3 regions of the Peribacillus sp. FSL E2-0159 genome follow, and region 1 is predicted to be linked to each of the others. Evidence: predicted binding sites of a transcription regulator. Region 1 holds the regulator's gene; each other region holds the start of a gene.
The links. Region 1 encodes CtsR, which represses protease genes until heat stress. Its sites were predicted from a motif close to ATGGTCAATAAAGGTCAAACA; they were not measured.
Positions count from the first base shown of each region.

Region 1 (7,654 bases):
CCGTCTTAATCCGTGGTTCTTTTTCTGATTGAATAGTCGTTATGGGTGCTGCCTTCTCCCGTTCCCCGGAACCTCTAACCTCTGAATGGGTAAAAGCGCCTTTTCTAGCTGGTTTAACAATTTCGGTTTCCTCGACCATTTTGTTCCATTCACCGCATCCTGGACATTTCCCCATCCATTTCGCGGACTCATAACCACAAGACTGACACATAAATTTCGTTTTCTTCTTTACAGCCATAAATTACTCCTCTTCCTTTGGAAAAAATATCTATATTAAGGATATTATATCTCTGTTTTATTTAAACCTTCTTAAGGCTAAGTTTTTTTAAAAAAATATTCACCCTGCTTGTCCCATTTATACTCATATCTACCTATGGATAAAAAACAGAGGTACACTGCAAAAGAATCTGCGTGTACCTCGAAGTTTAGGATCAGGTTATTCACTTACATTAACAGGCTCGCCTTGTCGGATTGCAAACTCATTATTCACGACATCCATTACGACCGTTTGCCCTTTTTTCACGTTGCCCTTAAGCAACTCTTCTGATAGATAATCTTCTACATGCTTCTGAAGCGCCCTGCGGATTGGTCGTGCCCCATATTCCGGATCAAAACCTTCCGTAGCAATTTTTTCTCTAGCCGCATCTGTCAGCTCCAAGTAAATCTCCTGTTCTTTCAAACGGGTAGTAAGCTGATTTGACATTAATGTAACGATTTGTTTCAAATGATCCTTCTCTAATGAGTGGAACACGATAGTTTCATCAATACGATTCAGGAATTCCGGACGGAATGCACGTTTGAGTTCTTCCATCACTTTCCCTTTCATATTTTTATAGTCCTGGCCAGTATCCTGGATGTTAAAGCCGACATACTTATCAGTTTTCAAGGCCGACGCCCCTACATTCGATGTCATAATCAGAATGGTATTCCTGAAATCGACAGTACGCCCCTTGGAATCTGTCAGTCTTCCGTCTTCCAATACTTGAAGAAGAATATTGAAGACATCAGGATGCGCCTTTTCTATTTCATCAAGCAGAACGACGGAGTATGGTTTCCTCCGCACTTTTTCCGTTAACTGACCGCCTTCTTCGTATCCAACATATCCTGGAGGTGATCCAACAAGACGTGAAGTCGAATGTTTCTCCATATATTCGGACATATCGATGCGGATCATGGCATCTTCATCACCAAAAATGGATTCAGCTAAAGCACGGGCTAGCTCGGTTTTACCGACCCCTGTAGGTCCCAAGAAGATGAATGAACCAATTGGACGTTTAGGATCTTTCAAACCTGCCCTTGCACGTCGTACTGCTTTAGAAACCGCAATGACGGCCTCTTCCTGCCCAATAACACGATCATGGAGGATTGACTCCATATTAAGCAGTTTGTCTGACTCTGTTTGCGCCAATTTAGTGACTGGCACTCCCGTCCAGCTGGATACGACGTGTGCAATGTCATCCACAGTCACTTCACTGTTCTCCTGCCCTTGTTTTTCTTTCCAAGTTTTTTTCGTTTCTTCCAATTGTTCTCTTAAGCGTTGTTCTGTATCGCGAAGCGAAGCAGCTTTTTCAAATTCCTGACTCTGAACGGAAGCATCCTTTTCCTTACGAACATCATCTAGCTTCACTTCAAGTTCCTTTAAGTTAGGTGGCGTTGTGTATGAGCGCAGCCTAACCTTGGAACCAGCTTCATCAATCAAGTCAATCGCTTTGTCCGGTAAAAAGCGATCGGAAATATAACGGTCGGATAATTTGACTGCAGCATCAATCGCTTCGTCAGTAATCGATACGCGGTGATGTGCCTCATAACGGTCACGCAGCCCCTTGAGAATTTGGATGGATTCCAAAATAGTCGGCTCATCGACTTGGATTGGCTGGAAACGACGTTCAAGCGCAGCATCCTTTTCAATGTACTTACGGTACTCATCCAAAGTTGTAGCACCGATACATTGTAATTCACCACGGGCCAATGATGGTTTAAGGATATTGGAAGCATCAATGGCACCTTCTGCACCACCTGCACCAATCAATGTATGCAATTCATCAATGAATAAGATGATATTACCCGCCTGACGTATTTCATCCATAACTTTCTTCAATCGGTCCTCAAATTCACCACGGTATTTAGTTCCAGCCACAACAGTACCCATATCAAGTGTCATTACGCGTTTATCACGTAAAATTTCAGGTACCTCATTATTGATAATCTGTTGGGCAAGCCCTTCAGCAATGGCTGTTTTACCTACCCCAGGTTCACCGATTAATACTGGGTTATTTTTTGTACGACGGCTTAATACCTCAATGACACGCTGTATTTCCTTACCTCTTCCGATAACGGGATCCAAGCTTCCTTCCCTGGCAATCGCCGTTAAATCACGGGCTAGGCCATCCAGTGTCGGCGTGCTTGCATTTGAAGCGGCTGAACCTTGATGACCACCTGATTCATTGCTACCCAAAAGTTGTAATACTTGTTGTCGAGCTTTATTTAAACTTACTCCCAGATTATTCAATACGCGGGCAGCTACACCTTCCCCTTCTCGTATAAGACCTAGAAGAACATGCTCTGTTCCAACATATGAGTGCCCTAATTTTCTTGCCTCATCCATGGAAAGCTCAATCACTTTCTTGGCTCTTGGGGTATAATGTATCGTTTGAGCCGTATCCTGTCCGCGGCCAATTAGATTTTCCACTTCTTTCTGAATCTTTTCCGGACCCAATCCAAGAGCATATAACGCTTTAGCTGCAATACCATCACCTTCTCGGACCAGGCCCAGTAAAATATGTTCCGTGCCAATATTATTATGACCTAAACGGATTGCCTCTTCTTGGGCTAATGCTAATACTTTCTGGGCTCTTTCAGTAAAACGACCAAACATCATAGGGAATTCCTCCTTAAGAATTTTCGTTTTGAATAAAGTTGCTGGCAATTCTCTAAGTAATGGCAGAAGCTTCTTCTTGCTCCATATCTATTACATGAAATTTAATACTCCCTAAAGAGGTCAATGACCTCTATGAGGAGGAAGGTTCCGTGAAATTCAAGCGTTCCCGGATGAGTGCTGCTCTACGGATATCCCTTTCATGGGGTCGTAAAGGGCCACCTGCGTACTTTTGTAAAAATCCCGACTGCGTCAAAATCATCAACTCATTTAGAATGCTTTTAGAAATATTTTTTATATACCCAAGATCTATCCCTAACCTAACATCGGAGATACAAGTAGCTGCTTCCTTTGTCTCGATGATACGAGCATTGGACAAAATCCCATATGAACGGAAAATTCTATCTTCTAATTGTATGTGAGAAGTCCTTGCTAATGCATCCCTCGCTGACCGTTCCTGGGCTATGATTTGTTGCACTACACTTGTTAGATCTTCAACGATATCCCTTTCCGACTTTCCAAGAGTAATTTGATTAGAGATTTGAAAAATATTTCCTAACGCTTGACTGCCCTCTCCATAAATCCCTCGAACCACCAACCCCAATTGGTTGATAGCCGGTATGATATTATTCATCTGCTGTGTAAGGACCAGGCCCGGAAGATGCATCATGACTGAAGCCCTTAATCCTGTTCCCACATTAGTCGGACAACTAGTTAGGTAACCTCTTTCTTCATCATATGCATAGTCTATGGATTCTTCAATCCAATCGTCAAGAACATTTGCAATCTTTAAGGTTTCCTTTAGCTGCAATCCCGACATTAAACATTGAATACGGAGATGATCCTCTTCGTTTATCATGATACTTATTTCTTCATTTTCCGAAAGGAGACATGCGCTTTTCGCTGAATCTTCAACCAAATGAGGACTGATTAAATGTTTTTCAACAAGAACACGCTTTTCCAGTGGCTGCAATTGATCAATCTCTAAAAGTTCTAGTTTTCCAATCTCTGGAGTTACTTCCTCTTCGATTCTTTTTTTGACCAATTCAATGATTTTTTTAGCTTCTTCGTTAGAAAAGGAGGTTGGGAAGGTAAAGTCTTTGAAATTCCTGGCCAGCCGAATCCGCGAACTCAATACAATGTCGATTTCCGGCCCTTCGGCACTCATCCAAGAACTCAAGGCGTTTTCTACAAACTTTTCCAAGCTCATAATTCCTCGCCTCCCTCTTGTGCTTCATACCTTTTTTCAAGGGAACGAACCTTATCTCTTACCTCTGCCGCTTTCTCAAACTCCTCTTGATCGATGTGGACCTTTAAAACTTCTTTCAAATCCAAAATTTGCTTTCGAAGATATATGGTGCCACCAATCCTTTTTGGAATTTTCCCTATATGTGCTGTATTGCCGCTATGAACCCTCTTTAAAATGGGATTTAACTGTTCATTGAAGGTCTTATAACATTCGGCACAGCCAAACTTACCAATATGGACAAATTCTTTATAAGATCGATGACAATGTGGGCAACGCCTCTCTTCCGTTTTGGGAAATGCATTTGCCTTTGTCTGTTGAATATTCGACTCCATATTCAACAATCCTGCTAATAAATTATTTATTGAAAAACCAGGTCCACCTGCATCCGTGAACATTTCACCTTTTTCCTGAGCACATTTCTCACAAATCATGACTTCAGTCTTTTTTCCATTGATGATTTTGGTGAAGTGCAGGGTAGCAGGCCTTTGATGACATTCTTGGCAAATCAACGTTCATCACCTCTGCCAGTTTCATTTATATTTTAAAGTCGTAAGCATCGCAGTTAAAATTCTTGCCCTAAGCTCATCGCGGTCAGGTAGGTCGATATATATCACCGATCTATCTATGACGCTCATCATAATCTTTGCTTCTCTTTCATTAATGACGTCTTCATTCATCAGCCTTGAAATTACTCCTTCAGCCATCGATTGAGTTACCCTGGAACCAATAAGCGATAATAATTGGTTGATAAGTTGCACCGAATCCTGTGATTCGACTTTCATGATGCGTATATAACCGCCGCCTCCACGCTTACTCTCTACAACATAACCTCTCTCGATGGTAAACCTGGTATTGATTACGTAATTGATTTGAGAAGGAACACACTGAAATTTATCTGCTATTTCACTTCTTTTAATCTCTAAGATATCTTTTTGACTTATTTCAAGTACTTGCTTCAAATAAGTTTCGATAATATCAGATATGTTTCTCACTCAGCCTCCTCCATTCTGACTTTGACTATATTTGACTATTATTATACAAGGAATAATCCATTTTGCAACTTAAACGCACTTTCTTTCTGTATTATCCATTTTCTCCAAATTATATGTAGTTGCATACCCCATTGAACATTAAAGTTGAAATATCTTACATAAATACCCTAAAACGATAAATGCAAAACCTGATATTCTTTCTTCTCTTAAGGTTTCACCACTTGAATTTTGCCCCATTCCCCCTCATGATATTGTAACCAATTCAAATAAGGCCAGCCCTATGCTGTCCCTGGAAATATAAAGCCTTTTTTAATTACGAACATCAAAAAAGACCAGCCAGAATGGCTGATCTTTGAAATGGCTTGGCGGCGTCCTACTCTCACAGGGGGAAACCCCCAACTACCATCGGCGCTGAAGAGCTTAACTGCCGTGTTCGGAATGGGAACGGGTGTGACCTCTTCGCTATCGCCACCAAACATAAAAGGAACGTTGTTCCTTCAAAACTAGATAATAAGAAGGTATTTCATTTTTTTAAAGCGTTGGTTAAGTCCTCGATCTATTAGTATCAGTCAGCTCCACATGTCGCCACGCTTCCACCTCTGACCTATCAACCTGATCATCTTTCAGGGATCTTACTAGCTTGCGCCATGGGAAATCTCATCTTGAGGGGGGCTTCATGCTTAGATGCTTTCAGCACTTATCCCGTCCGCACGTAGCTACCCAGCTATGCCTTTGGCAAGACAACTGGTACACCAGCGGTGCGTCCATCCCGGTCCTCTCGTACTAAGGACAGCTCCTCTCAAATTTCCTGCGCCCGCGACGGATAGGGACCGAACTGTCTCACGACGTTCTGAACCCAGCTCGCGTACCGCTTTAATGGGCGAACAGCCCAACCCTTGGGACCGACTACAGCCCCAGGATGCGATGAGCCGACATCGAGGTGCCAAACCTCCCCGTCGATGTGGACTCTTGGGGGAGATAAGCCTGTTATCCCCGGGGTAGCTTTTATCCGTTGAGCGATGGCCCTTCCATGCGGAACCACCGGATCACTAAGCCCGACTTTCGTCCCTGCTCGACTTGTAGGTCTCGCAGTCAAGCTCCCTTGTGCCTTTACACTCTACGAATGATTTCCAACCATTCTGAGGGAACCTTTGGGCGCCTCCGTTACTCTTTAGGAGGCGACCGCCCCAGTCAAACTGCCCACCTGACACTGTCTCCCACCCCGATAAGGGGCGCGGGTTAGAATTTCAATACAGCCAGGGTAGTATCCCACCAACGCCTCCACCGAAGCTAGCGCTCCGGCTTCTCAGGCTCCTACCTATCCTGTACAAGCTGTACCAAAATTCAATATCAGGCTGCAGTAAAGCTCCACGGGGTCTTTCCGTCCTGTCGCGGGTAACCTGCATCTTCACAGGTACTATAATTTCACCGAGTCTCTCGTTGAGACAGTGCCCAGATCGTTACACCTTTCGTGCGGGTCGGAACTTACCCGACAAGGAATTTCGCTACCTTAGGACCGTTATAGTTACGGCCGCCGTTTACTGGGGCTTCGGTTCAAAGCTTCGCTTGCGCTAACCTCTCCCCTTAACCTTCCAGCACCGGGCAGGTGTCAGCCCCTATACTTCGCCTTGCGGCTTCGCAGAGACCTGTGTTTTTGCTAAACAGTCGCCTGGGCCTATTCACTGCGGCTTTTCTGGGCTATTCACCCTAAAAAGCACCCCTTCTCCCGAAGTTACGGGGTCATTTTGCCGAGTTCCTTAACGAGAGTTCTCTCGCACACCTTAGGATTCTCTCCTCGCCTACCTGTGTCGGTTTGCGGTACGGGCACCTTACATCTCACTAGAGGCTTTTCTTGGCAGCGTGGAATCAGGAACTTCGGTACTATATTTCCCTCGCCATCACAGCTCCGCCTTAATGGAAACGGGATTTGCCTCGTTTCCGGCCTAACTGCTTGGACGCGCATATCCAACAGCGCGCTTACCCTATCCTTCTGCGTCCCCCCATCGTTCAAACGATGTATAGGTGGTACAGGAATATCAACCTGTTGTCCATCGCCTACGCCTTTCGGCCTCGGCTTAGGTCCCGACTAACCCTGAGCGGACGAGCCTTCCTCAGGAAACCTTAGGCATTCGGTGGAAGGGATTCTCACCCTTCTTTCGCTACTCATACCGGCATTCTCACTTCTAAGCGCTCCACCAGTCCTTCCGGTCTGACTTCAACGCCCTTAGAACGCTCTCCTACCATCGACACCATACGGTGTCAATCCACAGCTTCGGTGATACGTTTAGCCCCGGTACATTTTCGGCGCGGAGTCACTCGACCAGTGAGCTATTACGCACTCTTTAAATGGTGGCTGCTTCTGAGCCAACATCCTGGTTGTCTAAGCAACTCCACATCCTTTTCCACTTAACGTATACTTTGGGACCTTAGCTGGTGGTCTGGGCTGTTTCCCTTTCGACTACGGATCTTATCACTCGCAGTCTGACTCCCAAGAATAAGTATTTGGCATTCGGAGTTTGACTGAATTCGGTAACCCGT
Region 1 is NZ_CP152053.1:99,140-106,793, reverse strand. It holds gene radA (DNA repair protein RadA) at 1-238, opposite strand, end outside; gene clpC (ATP-dependent protease ATP-binding subunit ClpC) at 437-2,878, opposite strand; gene NYE63_RS00555 (protein arginine kinase) at 3,009-4,085, opposite strand; gene NYE63_RS00550 (UvrB/UvrC motif-containing protein) at 4,082-4,633, opposite strand; gene NYE63_RS00545 (CtsR family transcriptional regulator) at 4,655-5,116, opposite strand; rRNA gene rrf (5S ribosomal RNA) at 5,477-5,592, opposite strand; rRNA gene NYE63_RS00535 (23S ribosomal RNA) at 5,656-7,654, opposite strand, start outside.

Region 2 (7,654 bases), 2.9 Mb from region 1:
ACCCATCCTATTATGGAAAGTATCCTAAAAAAGATAAAAAAATGCCTCCATAACAGTTTTACGGTCTTGGAGGCATTTCTAGTACTCTTTATGGTGTTTTAATAATTTTCACAGTGGTATCCTCAACAATTGCAGTGAAGTTCTTAACTTCAGGCTGCTCAAAGATAAAGTCAGTGATGCCGTCTTCGAGCTGTTCTTGAATAACACGGCGGAGCGGTCTCGCCCCGAAAGCTGGGTGATATCCGAGTTCAATTAGCCTTTGTTTCGCTTCATTAGTTACATCTAAAGATAAATCATTTACAGCAAGTGTTTCGTCTAGCTCGTGAATCATGATATCAACGATTTTCAGAAGATCTTCTTTCTTCAATGCTGAGAATTCAATGATACTATCGAATCGGTTCAAAAATTCCGGTTTGAAGAAGCTGCCCAAAGATTGTAGGATTGAAGCCTCTTCCACGGCAGAACTTGTACCGAATCCCATTACTTTTTGTTTCTCACCGACTCCAGCATTACTCGTCATGATGATCACGGTATCTTTAAAAGTAACGGTCCGACCTTGACTGTCGGTTAAGCGGCCATCTTCCATGATTTGCAAGAACATATGCATTACATCCGGATGTGCCTTTTCAATTTCATCCAATAAGATGATACTATAAGGCTTGCGACGAACTTTTTCCGTCAATTGTCCAGCTTCCTCATGTCCTACATATCCAGGAGGAGAACCGATTAATTTAGAAACACTGTGTTTCTCCATGAATTCACTCATGTCAAGACGAATCATCGCTTCCTTGTCCCCGAACAATTCCTCAGCGAGAGTTTTCGCCAATTCGGTTTTACCAACACCTGTTGGACCAACGAAAAGGAAAGAACCGGTAGGACGTTTTTTGGATTTTAACCCGGCACGACTTCTACGAACGGCCTTGGAAACCTTTTTGACAGCCTCTTCTTGCCCGATTACCTTTTTCATTAGCTCCTCTTGGAGATGAACCATTCTTTCTTGCTCATCTTCTTGAAGCTTACCTACAGGTATACCAGTCTTTTGTTCGATGATATTTTGAATGTCTTCAACGGTAACGGTTGGCTTAATTGCATTTTCACCAGCTTGCAATGACTTTTCCAGTTTTACTTCTTCATCGCGAAGAACCGCAGCTTTTTCATATGCTTCTTCTTTTAAAGCCATTTCTTTTTCTTTATAAATTTGCGCCAAACGCTCTTTCATGTTTTCTACCTGGACGTCTTCGATGGTCAAGTTCAATTTGGAACCAGCCTCATCCATCAAGTCTATTGCCTTGTCAGGCAGAAATCGGTCTTGAATGTAGCGGTTCGAGAGTTCAACAGCCGCTTTTAGGGCTTCCTCACTATATGTTACACCATGATAAGATTCATAACTATCTTTTAAACCACGTAAGATGACCAATGCCTCAGCCGTTGTCGGCTCATTAACGTGTACAGGCTGGAATCGTCTTTCAAGGGCACCATCTTTTTCAATTTTTCTATACTCGGATAAAGTGGTTGCTCCGACAAGCTGAAGTTCGCCGCGTGCAAGTGCAGGCTTCAGGATATTTCCTGCATCCATTGAACCTTCGGCTGAACCCGCTCCCACAAGTTGATGAATTTCATCGATGAATAAAATGACATTTTTTCTTTCCTGTAACTCGCTGATCAATTGCTTCATTCGTTCTTCGAATTGCCCTCTAATTCCAGTATTCGAAACAAGGGATGCTACATCAAGCATATATACAAGCTTATTACGTAATTTAACAGGCACTGAACCTTCAATTATCGCTAGTGCAAGACCTTCAGCAATGGCTGTTTTACCGACACCAGGTTCACCGATTAAAACTGGATTATTTTTATTACGTCTATTTAAAACTTCAATGACGCGTTTGATTTCTTCATTTCTTCCGATAACCGGATCAATAAGTCCTGCTTTAGCAGCATCGGTCAAATTGCGACCATACTCTTCAAGCAATCCTCCGTCTTCGGCATACTCGGCTGAATCCGGTTTTGGTACATCATTATAATTAAATGGATTGAATGGATTTGGAGATCCGTTATATTGGAATTTACCTATATCCATTCCGCCCATTGCTGCTCCAAGTTTGTTTCGTTCTTCTTTATAACAAGTGGAGCACAGTTTCACATCATGCTCCTGACCATTCATATTTAGGTGAACTTGAACATTAGCTTGGTTTACATGGCATTTTTCACAAAGCATGTAGTACTCCTCCTTTAAAATTATTTAATCAAATAATCTTTGACCTTCTTTGACTTTCTGACTTTATTATACATTGACCTTCTTTGACTTTCAATAATTTTGTCTGGGAATTTTAAAAAATAGAAATTACCTGGGATTGGTTTGCTAATCATATTAAACTATCCATTTCCAGTCAAATAAAAAGATTCTATGTATGCCTCTTAGTATATTCGGTTATTATTGGTTACCCAGTTCAGGACTAACCATAACCAATACCTATTAACAAAACACCAATTCACCCTTTATCAGGAATAATCAGGGATCTTATCCCTATTCCTCTACCACTCTTATTTTTAAAAACAAAAAAAGAGACTTCATAAAGTCTCTTAGTTTTTTAAATTAAGGTTGATTTTCTTCTATTATATACGTTTCGCACCAATATACTTTGGCTTCCAATAACTATTATTGGTTTTAGCGTATGACACTCCTTTAGATGATGAAGAGTGTATGAATTCATTGTTTCCTATGTATATAGCCACATGGGTAGGTTTTTTCGCTTTATTTGGTGCAAAAAACATTAAGTCACCTTTTTGCAGGCTTTTAACTTTCTTTCCTTTTTTATATATGTCAGCAGCGGTTCTTGGTAAATTCTTACCAGCCTTTTGATATGAATACTTCACTAAACCGGAGCAATCAAAACCTGAAGAAGAAATGCCACCCGTTTTATATTTTGTACCTAATTCACTTTTAGCCACTTTAATCGCTTTAGTATGATATGAAGCAGCTTCCACTTGGTCCCCAGCAAAGGATGCGGTTACAAGCGTGATAGCCAATGACAATCCGACGACAATTTTCTTAAACAAATTTTTTACCCCCTGATGTGATTTGCTAAACCTAATATACTAGAAAAGGTATATCACTCGCATCACAGGATCTTTACAAATATGTTACATTTAGTAGATTTAGGTAGAATGACCATATAAAACATAAAAATAAGTCGAATCAGGTGTCCATTCAACTTAAAGTCAAAGCAACTTTACTTTACCTCATAGAAAAAACAGCGGTAAAAAACCACTGTCAAAATTCTTTTGAGAAAAATGGAAGAAATAACTTTACCCCACGTTTGTTAAATGGTAAACATTTCAAATCTGCAATTAAATGACTTATGTATCCTAATAAACAAGTAGTGAAAATTCCGTCAATCCCCATAAAGGCTTCGAATTGAAAGGCAATGATGCCAAAGAAAGCGATACCTGCAATCGAATGGGTATAACTTCTATGTGCTGTAAAGGATGCCATGATAATATAAACGCCTAACAGCCACAACCAGCTTTCCTGCAAAGATAAACCTCCGCCTAAAACCGCTAATCCAGTCAAAGTCAGCATATGCCTTTGTGTAATGAATGATGAAATAATGATGATTCCGATTCCTGCCCCTACTCCGATCCACTTTTCCGTACCAGATCCTTCCAAAAGACTATAAATGATCATTAATATCCCAATCGTTTGTGCTATCGTTCGGATAAACTTATGTGAAAAAGTGATCCTATTACTTAACTTCCCATCAATATCCATATCGGGCATAAGGCCTGAAACTCCCCCAATGCCAACCAAGAATAAAGTGGTGGTTGGATCTGTTTGAAGCGTGTTTGCCGTCAAGAATCCAACTGTTGCTCCTATAGCCATGTGTGCTGTACCGTTCACTGTCTCTCTCCTGTCCCTCTAAGAAGTAATCTCTGTTTGCAAGAAACGAATGTTTGTTCGAATCCCTACATTCTAACTATACAATATTTTGGGGGGAATTTCTTTATTTCTTATAAAAAAAGCCGTAGTAATCATAATTAGAGTTTATAAATCCCTCGTTCTAAATTAAAATCAATTCTTCTAGAATGTCTATAATTGCTTTGTTTAGGTAATTTTCATCCCTAAAAACCCGCAAAATATTTTTCTGTAAATTGAGGTTTTTCATGAAATTTTAGCCAAAATATGAATATACTAATCTATAAGGGGAGTGATTCAGATAGCCTTTTTAAATGCCTTCAATAATTTTAAAAATGGGAAAAAGTCTAAGAAAATAAAGAACATGGATTTTCGGGAACAGCATGTAAATAAATCGTCTGAGCTCATTGGTAATAATGTAATTGTCCAAAATATAATTAACAATCATCTTTCCAAAAAAAATAACCACTTGTAGGGTGGTTTTTTTATTTACTTTTGGAAATCGCTTCATTCTTCTCCATCTTCTCGCTTACTTCATAAATATAGTTATACTGTAGATAGTAATCGTATATGACATTTTGCAGGATCTTGATTAGTGATTTATCGAACGTATCAAATTCAGTTTGATAGCTATTCAGGACGGTGACAAATTTCCCATCCATGTTTTCAAAATAATGCAGGAGGAAGTTCTTGTAATATTCACTGTCACCGTTGCTTTTATTGGTGATGCAAGGATCGCCAGTTTGAATGGACTTATCAAGCATCGCTTTGATGGATTTAGGCAACTTTGCTTTCTTGAACTGGTTCAGCGTATAGATATCATAGGTAAAGGAAAGCCCTAATTGATTGGAATAAAAGTCCACGGCACAGTCCAATGTATAGATTAAGGGTGTTTTAAAGTCCTTGCTGTTGGCAATTTCCTCTGATATCTCCAGTTGATATTCCTCGGATGTCAGATACGCAGCAAATTTCATTTTCGAACTGCTCATGCTGAATACTTCATAAACAGCTGCATCTTGTTTTTCAATTTCAATTTCGATATTAAAGAATTTAAAGTGTTTTAAACGGTAAAAAGCAATCGGTGCTAATAGGAAAAGCAGTATCCAAACAAGGTAAAGAAATAACGTGTTAAAGATGATTTGATAAAATTCAGACGTTACGATCGGTTCGATGATTAACGTTATCAATGTATGTTCAAAGCCCTGAGAAATAGGGGTGGCAGGTACAACGGCTTCCTCTGGCTTTTTCAAAGTTTGGATACCTAAATGTGCCATCGCAACTAGCGTATAAACAAAAATTAAAATTGTCCCAATCACATAAAATTTTGGCATGAATCCTATAATCCTGTCGAAAACAGAAATCCGCTTATCTTTCTGCTCCTCTATAGCCAATGTGGTTGCTCCTTTTAAGAGTATTAATATCAGGACAAGTCTCCAGGAACTTAGAACTTCCTGGAGACTACCTAATTAATTTATATGTTTACAATTATGTGAAAATACGTAAAATTCGTTTAATGATTGACATATTCCAAAATACTTTCGACGTTTTCAGTAAAATTAAAAATATTTCGTCGTTAAAAATGCCCATCCTCCTCATTGAAAATGAAAGGATGAGCAAATGTTTAGGGGTTTTATTTAGGTCTGCCCTTTTATCGCAAATTCTTCGACCTTCCTTAAAAACAACTCCATGGCTTTTGATGCTTCGAAGTCTAACTTTTTCACGATTGAAAAAGGTCTTATAATGGGTTCATTTTTCAAATGAAAGGTTTTCAATTCATTGGACTTCAGTTCTTTTTGTACAGTCAATCGTGATAACAGAGCAATTCCAAGCCCAGCCATCACCGCTTCTTTCACTCCTTGGATACTGGTGAAAATAAAGGTTTTCTTTATTTTTAACTCCAGACTGCTCAGAAGTTTATCGGAATATGTACGGGTTCCCGATCCTTCCTCCCTAAGTACCCATGTTTGGTTTTGGAGCAAAGTGCCCTCGATGAGATCCATCTGTGAAAGTGGATGAATCGGGGGGACGACGACGATCATCTCGTCATTCATGAATGGTCTGACATCTATATCTTTATAGTCCGTTTCACCTTCAATCAAGCCGATATCAAGCTTATTCGATCGTATCCCTTGAATGACTTCATTAGAATTCGAGATGATGATTTGTATGTCCACCATCGGATATTGAGCCGCAAATTCTGCTAAAACTTTTGGAAGGTAGTATTCCCCTATCGTGAAGCTTGCACCTATTTTCATCGTTCCGCTAACCACGTTATTAAATTCATTTATTTCTCTTATTGCTGTCTCATAATGATTAAGCATTTGCTTTGCATGTCTATACAGAATTTTTCCCGGCTCTGTTATTTGTACTTGTTTTGGAGAACGATAAATTAATTTCGTTCCTAACTCATTTTCCAGATTCCTTATGTGAAGACTGACTCCTGGCTGCGACAAGTTCAGGATATCCCCTGCTCTTGAAAAGTTTTTCTGTTCGATTACGGTGACGAATACTTTTAACGGATCCATGGTTACCTCCCTATTTACCTATGCGTTTCATTTTATCATAAGTAGAAGTAATCATTGAAATAGCAAAAATATATTTCACTTATTTTTAATTAAGCTTTAAAGTTAAGGCATCAACATAGATGGAGTGATCACACTGGAACAAACAATCGTTGAAACTAAAAATCTTGGATTTACTAAAGGAATTGCATTGACTTTGCTAATTGCCATTGCAGCAAAATACTTAGCAGAGCTTCCATTCCTTCATATAATGGGACAGTTAGTCATAGCGATACTGATTGGTGTTGTTTGGAAATCGATAATTGGCGTCCCTGCTTACGCTGTTGCAGGGACAAATTATTCAAGTAAAATCCTTTTGAGAATGGGCATTATCTTATTGGGAATGCGCTTGAACCTAAAGGATATTATTAATGCCGGTCCGAAAACATTTGCAGTTGGTGCCATTAGTCTTGTATTTGCTATATTAGTAGTTTATGGATTGACCCGCATATTTAAAGTTGAGAAAAAGCTAGGCATATTGACAGCTTGTGGAACGGGAATTTGTGGAGCTGCTGCCATTCTGGCAATTTCCTCGCAAATAAAAGCAAAAGAAAAAGATACAGCAATAGCTGTAGCGACGGTTGCTGTTTTAGGTACAACCTTCACTTTCGGATATACGATCCTATATCCATTATTGGAGTTATCCGATCAAGGATATGGTATTTTTTCGGGTGCGACACTCCATGAAATTGCTCACGTCATCGCTGCAGCAGCACCAGGGGGAAATGAGGCAGTCGACTTGGCAGTGGTGGTCAAATTGACTAGGGTGGCCCTGCTCATTCCAGTTGCCATTATAATTGGATTCATCATGAATTGGAAAGAACGATCAACAAACACCGGAAAGAAATTTTCTTGGAAGTCCATTCAAATACCGTGGTTTATTTTTGGATTTTTATTAATGAGTGCCCTTTACTCTACAGGTGCAGTTCCTGAACCATTCGCCGATAAACTTGTTATGCTTTCCTATATCCTCATGGCTATGTCCATGGCAGGACTAGGATTGAATATTGACCTTGTAACTTTTAGAAAATATGGCGGTAAACCTTTTATAGCTGGACTGATCGGCTCTATTTTATTGACTTGTCTTGGGTATGTATTGGTTCAGGTTTTCCATTTAAATTAACTTTTCAATTAAAACAAGCATCCCTTAATCGGCATGCTTGTTTTTTTCTATTGG
Region 2 is NZ_CP152053.1:2,967,035-2,974,688, forward strand. It holds gene NYE63_RS14480 (ATP-dependent Clp protease ATP-binding subunit) at 89-2,218, opposite strand; gene NYE63_RS14485 (C40 family peptidase) at 2,617-3,060, opposite strand; gene NYE63_RS14490 (metal-dependent hydrolase) at 3,275-3,901, opposite strand; gene NYE63_RS14495 (hypothetical protein) at 4,402-5,307, opposite strand; gene NYE63_RS14500 (selenium metabolism-associated LysR family transcriptional regulator) at 5,551-6,441, opposite strand; gene NYE63_RS14505 (YeiH family protein) at 6,575-7,600, shown strand; gene speD (adenosylmethionine decarboxylase) at 7,625-7,654, opposite strand, start outside.
Region 2: the regulator CtsR is predicted to act here: its motif matches at 2,255-2,275, upstream of NYE63_RS14480 (ATP-dependent Clp protease ATP-binding subunit).

Region 3 (7,654 bases), 1.3 Mb from region 1:
ATATTATCATAATTCCACATGCCCCTTTCGTAAAGTGCGCACATATAAAATCATGAATATCTTTTGAAGATAATTCCTATCCTTGAACATTATAGTACAAGACATATGGATTAGAGGCAAATATGCAGTTTCGTCCTTCCCAAAATAACAAAAAATCCGATATCATATTTGATTATGGTCTCCCTGTTAATCACGCTTTCTCCATGTTTTAAGTAAGTTTAATCGTTTATTATGTTTTCTTTGTAAAGCAATGCCTTCTTCTGGCTCCATGTTGCATTGCACCTCAAATATTTTCCCTTTATTGATTTTAGTCGTTGTTGATTGGGAAGTAAACGAATCCATACTTTCATCAAATATTAACTTGGCACATTTATACCAATGATCATCAATACTGCTGCACAATTGGATGTCCCTATCGGAAGAAGAGGTAAGCACTGCTTCCAAAGCATTAACTAAATCAGTGATGTAGAGAACATCTCCGGTATATTCGGCAGCAATTGCCGCTTTGATATCAGACTGTCCAAGCTGATTGATTCCAGCTTCAAAGCTCATGCCTTCCGATTGCCAAGGTCCATAAATTGTCGGTAAAAATATGATTTTTGCAGAATCCATTCCACGAATCGAGTTTAATATGGACTGAAATATACTGACATCTTTTTCAATGGGCATGAAAAGAACGAAATTTGGCGTTTCATTCTTGCCATTTTTTTTGCATTTCTCAATGAGGGAAACGATTTCGCCTATTACAAAATCGATTTTGTCCATTTTTCCGCTTTGAATATCGTAACAAGATATGAACACCGTGTCCTGCTGTTTAATATCCAATAATTTAAGTTTATTTATCGGAAAGTATATATAATTTGAATTCCTGCCTATTTCAAGTTCCTTTTCTTCCATAATATATTGACTTGCTTCTGAATCAGCCCAATCGATTCCGATTACTTCTTCACCTTGGTTCAATAAATATTGAGACACATAGAATCCCACGAATCGATAAGTGCCAATGACAATGTTTGTTTGCATAAATACAGCCTCCTCGTATGCCATCAAGCCCACTTCATCCGGCACGTCTAGTTTTTTTAGATGCTGTATCGTATGCAAACTATTGTAAAAATATATCTCTTCTCATAAAGTCTCTTCATTCTCATTGAAAAACTTTTGTATTTGATAGGGGATTTTATAACGTTTTTCGGGCAATATATACGTCAGCTGCAAGTCTGCTTTTCTAGCCAGCTGGATTTGCCGATAAAGGGAGGCTTGCTCTTTCCGTAAGCTTCCAAAAACCTGGATCACTTTCATGGGGATATTCTCTGCGATTACTGAATCTTCAGTGTCCAGGATATGCTGTTCACATTCTGCCAGATCGAGCTCATATGCAGCAGCGACCTCGGACAGCCACTTTTTATAGAAGAACTTATTTTCCTTTTCTTTTTCCAGTTGTGCTTTCAAGGATAAAACAGGATCGATCAATACGACAGACCGTATTTTATTACCAAGTTCATTCATTAACTTTAAGGCAAGGAGCGCGCCTGTCCCCTCTGCCAATATATGAACCCTTTGATTGACTATTTCTTTTTTCAAGAAAAGAATATATAGGTTAAGAGAAAGGTCCAGTGCTTTAGGACTACCCCAGTTGGCTCCGTGAAAATTCGATGAAAATAGCGTGTATCCGTATTCCTTTAAATATTCCAATATCTGCAGCCTGCCAGGATGCTGCAGCCAAAAGCTGCTGTCTTTTTCGACAAAATGACTACGGTCTCCAATTACCATTACGGAAAAACCACTGGGCCGCTCTGGATAATAGATGATATTCCATTGGTCATCAATTTGAAAAGTTCGTTGTTCCATCGTTCAAACTCCTTTAAGGAATATTACTACTACTATATTAATTTATGACGAAAAATAGAAAGGGTCAGTGGAAACGCCTAACTTCTTATCTTAAATTAACCAAGCAGGAACGATTTTTGTTTTAATTCCCCCCTATGATCTCCCATTTAGGGTTTGGAACCAACTTGTCTGCCGGAAAAAGTTCTCTTATGATTTAATGTATTGAATTATTTAAAGGTTATTATTAAAAACACGTTTTAACTGTATATTAATTATGGTAAGATAAAAATGAATGTAGTGGAATGAGGTGAAATTCGATGCGTTATGCTTGGGCAATTTTTTGGACATTCTTATTAGTGCATATGACTGTATATGTTGTTTCTTCCATGATCGGACTTTCATACGATGCTGCGCAGGGAACGATTCTAGGATTAGCTGCTGCTATCCTGATTCTTATCATCCCTGCTATCTTGCCTGCCGGGCCAGCTAAAGACTCTCATCAACATTAAGAAGAAACAAAAGAGGACATCCTTTTTAGGATGTCCTTTTTGTTATACCGTACTTTGCTTACGTGTAAACTACATTTCAACGTTTTTATATGAGGACCAATTCATCATGATCATGATCAATCGTTATTCCTTCTTTAAGCTCAACAGTCCCAGCTATGATTTTACGGGCGATTTTCGTTTCCAGATGCTTTTGGATGAATCGCTTCAGCGGTCTTGCTCCATATACCGGGTCATATCCCTGGTCCGCAATGAATTCCTTAGCCGCTTCTGTGACGTTCAGGACTATATTTTGTTCAGTTAACCTTACCTGTAATTGATGAACCATTTTATCCACGATTTCAACGATTTCTTGTTTCGTCAGAGGTTTGAATAAAACAATGTCATCAACGCGATTTAAAAATTCCGGACGGAAATGGCCTCTTAATTCTTTAAAGACCTGATCTTTTATTTCTTCTTCAATGCCACCATCCTCCCGGTTGGACTGCAATAAGAAATGGGAACCGATATTGGAAGTCATGATGATTACCGTATTTTTACAGTTGATTGTTCTGCCTTGGGAGTCTGTTATCCTTCCATCATCCAACATTTGCAGCAAAATATTGAAGACTTCTGGATGTGCCTTTTCAATTTCGTCTAATAATATGACTGAGTATGGGTTTCTCCTAACAGCTTCCGTAAGTTGGCCTCCTTCCTCAAATCCAACATATCCAGGAGGTGCACCAACTAGGCGGGACACGGAATGTTTCTCCATATATTCCGACATATCGATTCGAATCATATGTTCCTCACTATCGAATAACGTTTCTGCCAAAGCTTTTACCAATTCGGTTTTACCGACACCAGTCGGCCCAAGAAAAATGAATGAACCGATCGGTCTGTTTGGATCTTTAATTCCCGCCCTTGCTCTTAAAACGGCATCGGATACGAGTTCCACCGCTTCTCCTTGACCTATTACGCGTTCATGCAGGATATCAGATAGGCGAAGCAGTTTCTCCCTTTCACTTTCCACCAGCTTGCTTATCGGAATTCCGGTCCACCTTGCAACAATCGAGGCAATTTCCTCCTCCGTCACTTCCTGGCGAAGCAATCGTGATTCCTGTTTTTCCTTTTCCAATTCGTCTTCCATTGTTTCCAATTCTTTTTGAAGCTGCGGAATTCTTCCATGCCGAAGTTCAGCTGCCCGGTTAAGGTCATAGTCATTCTCTGCCTGTTCCAGTTCATGACGCAGTTTCTCAAGCTCTTCACGTTTATCCTGCACCTTCTGAAGCGCTGATTTCTCCATTTGCCACTTGGATTTCATGCTATTCGCTTGATCCTGAAGTTCTGATAGTTCTTTTTGAAGCACCTCAAGCCTTGCTTTGCTTTGAGGGTCCTCCTCATTCTTCAAGGCAGCTTCTTCAATTTCAAGTTGCATGACTTTTCTCGTGATTTCATCCAACTCGGATGGCATTGAATCGATTTCCATTCGGATCATCGCACATGCTTCATCCACAAGATCTATCGCTTTATCCGGTAAAAATCGCTCCGTTATATATCGGTTCGAAAGGACAGAGGCAGCAACGATCGCCCGATCATGTATCCTGACGCCATGGTGAATTTCAAACCGTTCCTTTAATCCCCGCAAAATTGAAATCGTATCTTCCACATCCGGTTCAGGAACCAGAACCTGTTGGAAACGGCGTTCCAAGGCCGGATCTTTTTCAATATATTGTCGATATTCATCAAGGGTCGTCGCACCGATGCAATGCAGCTCACCGCGCGCAAGCATCGGCTTTAACATATTTCCGGCATCAAGTGCGCCATCTGTTCTTCCTGCACCGACAATTGTGTGTAATTCATCAATGAATAAAAGAATTTTACCGTCACTTTTCTTGATCTCATTCAACACCGCTTTTAGGCGTTCTTCAAATTCACCGCGGAATTTGGCGCCAGCGACAAGCGCACTCATATCTAGTGAAAAAACGGTCTTGTCCTTTAATCCCTCCGGCACATCCTTCCTGACGATCCTTTGTGCCAACCCCTCGACGATGGCTGTTTTACCTACTCCGGGTTCTCCTATTAATACAGGATTATTTTTCGTTTTACGTGAAAGGATCCGGATGACGTTACGGATTTCCGTATCTCGACCAATTACGGGATCGACCTTCCCCGATTTAACCTCAGCAACGAGATCTCTGCCGTATTTTTTCAGTACTTCATAAGTGCTTTCAGGATTTTGACTAGTCACTCGCTGATTCCCCCTTATATCGTTTATAACCCGTTTTGCTTTAGCATAATCAATTCCATATGATGAAAAAAGTCTGTTTACATTCGTTTTATTGACTTGCAACGACGCAAGCAGTATATGTTCAACAGATAAATATTCATCCTCCCACACTTGCATTTCTTTTTCGGCAGCCGTCAAAATTTGCTGTAGGGAAGATGACATGTAAACCTGGGAAATACTCCCGCTCACTTCCGGTAATCGATCCAGTTCCTTATTTAGCTCTATATCAAATAGATTCATCGGTTTACCAGATTCCGATAAAATCCTGATTAATAAACTTTCATCCTGTTCCATTAAGATCTTTAATAAATGAAGCTCCGTCAGCTCGGGATTCCCTCTATCTCTGGCTAGTTCCTGGCCGCCAATGAACGCCTGTTGGGTTCTCTCCGTCATTTTATTAATATCCATCTTAAAACCTCCCATTCATCTATATCATGAACGAATCCCCACTGAGTTTGACCAAATTTGACCTTTATATTTTCATTATACTTCTAATTTTCCCCATGTAAAGGAAAGTTATAAAAAATGCAGGAGGCATGGAGGATAAACGGCAAAAGCCTTTCTTCATATAGAAGAAAGGCAGACCCATTTGTAAAATGCATAAAATTACTTAGCATAGTATTCAAAAAAAACAAAATGGGTTATGCTTTCACGGCCGTTTTATTGTAACCATGAAATTCATCGACGAATTGAAAATCCTTATCCGTGCGACCTGCAAGAATCGTATCTCGAAGCAGAATGCCTGCATCGGTTGTGTTGTGAATGATTTCCCCCCACATTCTTGCGCTTGTTTGAACATGAGCCGTACGCGGAATCCGTTCCTCTTGATATTCCAAAAACGCCTGTTCAATGTCATCCCCATGCTTATGAAGCATATCCGACAAATAAGCTGCATCTTCTAAAGCCTGGCAAGCCCCTTGTGCCAAGTATTGAAGCATCGGATGTGCCGCATCTCCCGTAAGCGTAATTCTTCCTTTTGTCCAATTATCAATTGGTAAACGGTCATACATTGGCCAGCGGCGTTGCCTTTGAATGAATGAAATCGCATTCTGAACAAGCTCACAAGTTCCGACAAATACACGGTCCATTTCTTCCGGGGTTCCCCATTGATCTGTTTTTTCGTTTTCTTCCGTGTATTGAGAACTTTTGAACACCACTACTTGGTTGTATAGTTCTCCCCTTCTAACCGGGTATTGAACAAGATGAAGGTTTGGCCCAATCCACATATATACATCATCTAAATCTCCATGGCTCGTAACCTCTTCCATCGGGATCGCTCCCCTGTATGCAACATATTGAGAGCAGACCGGTTGATCTTCCACAAAAAGTTTCCGTGCCTTGGACCATAATCCATCGGCTCCAATGACAGCAGTTCCTGAATGTTGGGACCCATTGGCAGAAGTAACCGTCACTTCACCTTCATTTTCTACTGTCTCAATAATGGTTTGGTTCGTAACCAGTTCGATATACGGGTTCTTTTCACAGGCTTCAGCCAGTACTTTATGCAAATCGGAACGATGCAAAACAACGTACGGAGCTCCGTATCTTTCTTTATAAACATCACCTAAATCCAAAGCGGAAAGCTCTTTTCCGGAAAAGGCATCCATCAGCACCAACCTTTTTGGAAATACTGCAATTTCATTGATTTTATCCATGACGCCTAAACGCTGCAATACGTTGGTGGCATTTGCGGCAAGCTGAATCCCTGCACCAATCTCACCAAATTCGGGAGCTTGTTCCAAGACTTTTACATACTGTTTCGTTTCTGCGATTCCCAAAGCAGTTGCCAATCCGCCAATTCCCCCACCGATTACGATGAATGGTTTTTTTTCTGTGTTCATCATCAATTCCCCCTAAATTAGTTGATTTAGCCAATGTTGTGGACCATTACCATAGTAAGCGTTTTCATTCGACTGGCATTTCATATATCCATCAGGATCATTCTGAAAGTTTTCAAACCGATTAATTTTATACCAAAACAGGCTTGAATTCACTTTCAACCTTTTGGTAACCATTGTTTCCGTCTAATGCCTGTTGCTGTTCCAAATCGAATCTCTCCATTATTGGTAGGTCGTTTACCGAGAATAAGTAAGAATCGGCTTCTGCAACGTGCTCATGCCAGGCCCAATTCGGAACGACGAAGTAATCTCCCTTGGACCAGTCAAAACGCATTCCATTAATGACCGTATAGCCTGATCCTTGGTGTACTTGATAAATTGTGGAATGGGTATGGCGATGTGCTTTCGTATGGAAACCTTTAGGAAGTTTCTGCATCCATGCCCCCATCGTCGGATTGGCCGTTTGGCCATTTGATGGATTGATATATTCCACGGCGAACCCTTCATATGGGTCCGGTTCAAAATTCATTAATCCTTCTATCGCTGCTTTGGTGCCTTTCCACTTGTAGTTGGCAAGCGGTGCCACTTGTGAATAACGGTCGGATACTGGACGAACCATTCCGCCTTGATAACGGAGCTCTGAAAAATTATCCGGCCGTTTAGGCGTTTCAATACGATCTGGATATGGTTCAAAGAAAGTGCCTCCTATGGAATAGATGGTTGGGATATCAAGGGCATCCATCCAAATCATTGGCTTTTCGCCAACATGTCCATGACCATGCCAAAGGTTTTTAGGCGTGATCAAGAAGTCCCCTTCTTCCATGAAGATCCTTTCTCCCTGCACGATGCTGTATGCACCTTCACCATTCGTAATGAAACGAAGTGCACTTTGGGAGTGGCGGTGGGAAGGGGCCACTTCACCTGGCAACAATAGCTGAACCGCTGCATAAAGCGTTTGCGTTGTCGAAGCCCATCCCCAAGGCTGGCGATAAGTAAGGCCAGGGTTTTGAAAATATATGGCCCTGCGCTCCCCTCCTCGGTCAGGAGTGAAGATTTCAGCTGCTTCCATCAATTTTTTTGTCAAAAGCTCTTCTTTCCATAAATAAGCATGGGCATGAGGTTTAGGTTCATGGTCCATCAGAGCGGGAATGGCTTCCCACAGTGGCCCAAGGTTATACTGCTGAATATCCTTTGTAAAATCTTTTACGATTGTA
Region 3 is NZ_CP152053.1:1,355,482-1,363,135, reverse strand. It holds gene NYE63_RS06770 (hypothetical protein) at 187-1,023, opposite strand; gene NYE63_RS06765 (hydrolase) at 1,126-1,848, opposite strand; gene NYE63_RS06760 (YjzD family protein) at 2,145-2,336, shown strand; gene clpB (ATP-dependent chaperone ClpB) at 2,422-5,010, opposite strand; gene NYE63_RS06750 (FAD-dependent monooxygenase) at 5,244-6,443, opposite strand; gene NYE63_RS06745 (cupin domain-containing protein) at 6,571-7,654, opposite strand, start outside.
Region 3: the regulator CtsR is predicted to act here: its motif matches at 5,055-5,075, upstream of clpB (ATP-dependent chaperone ClpB).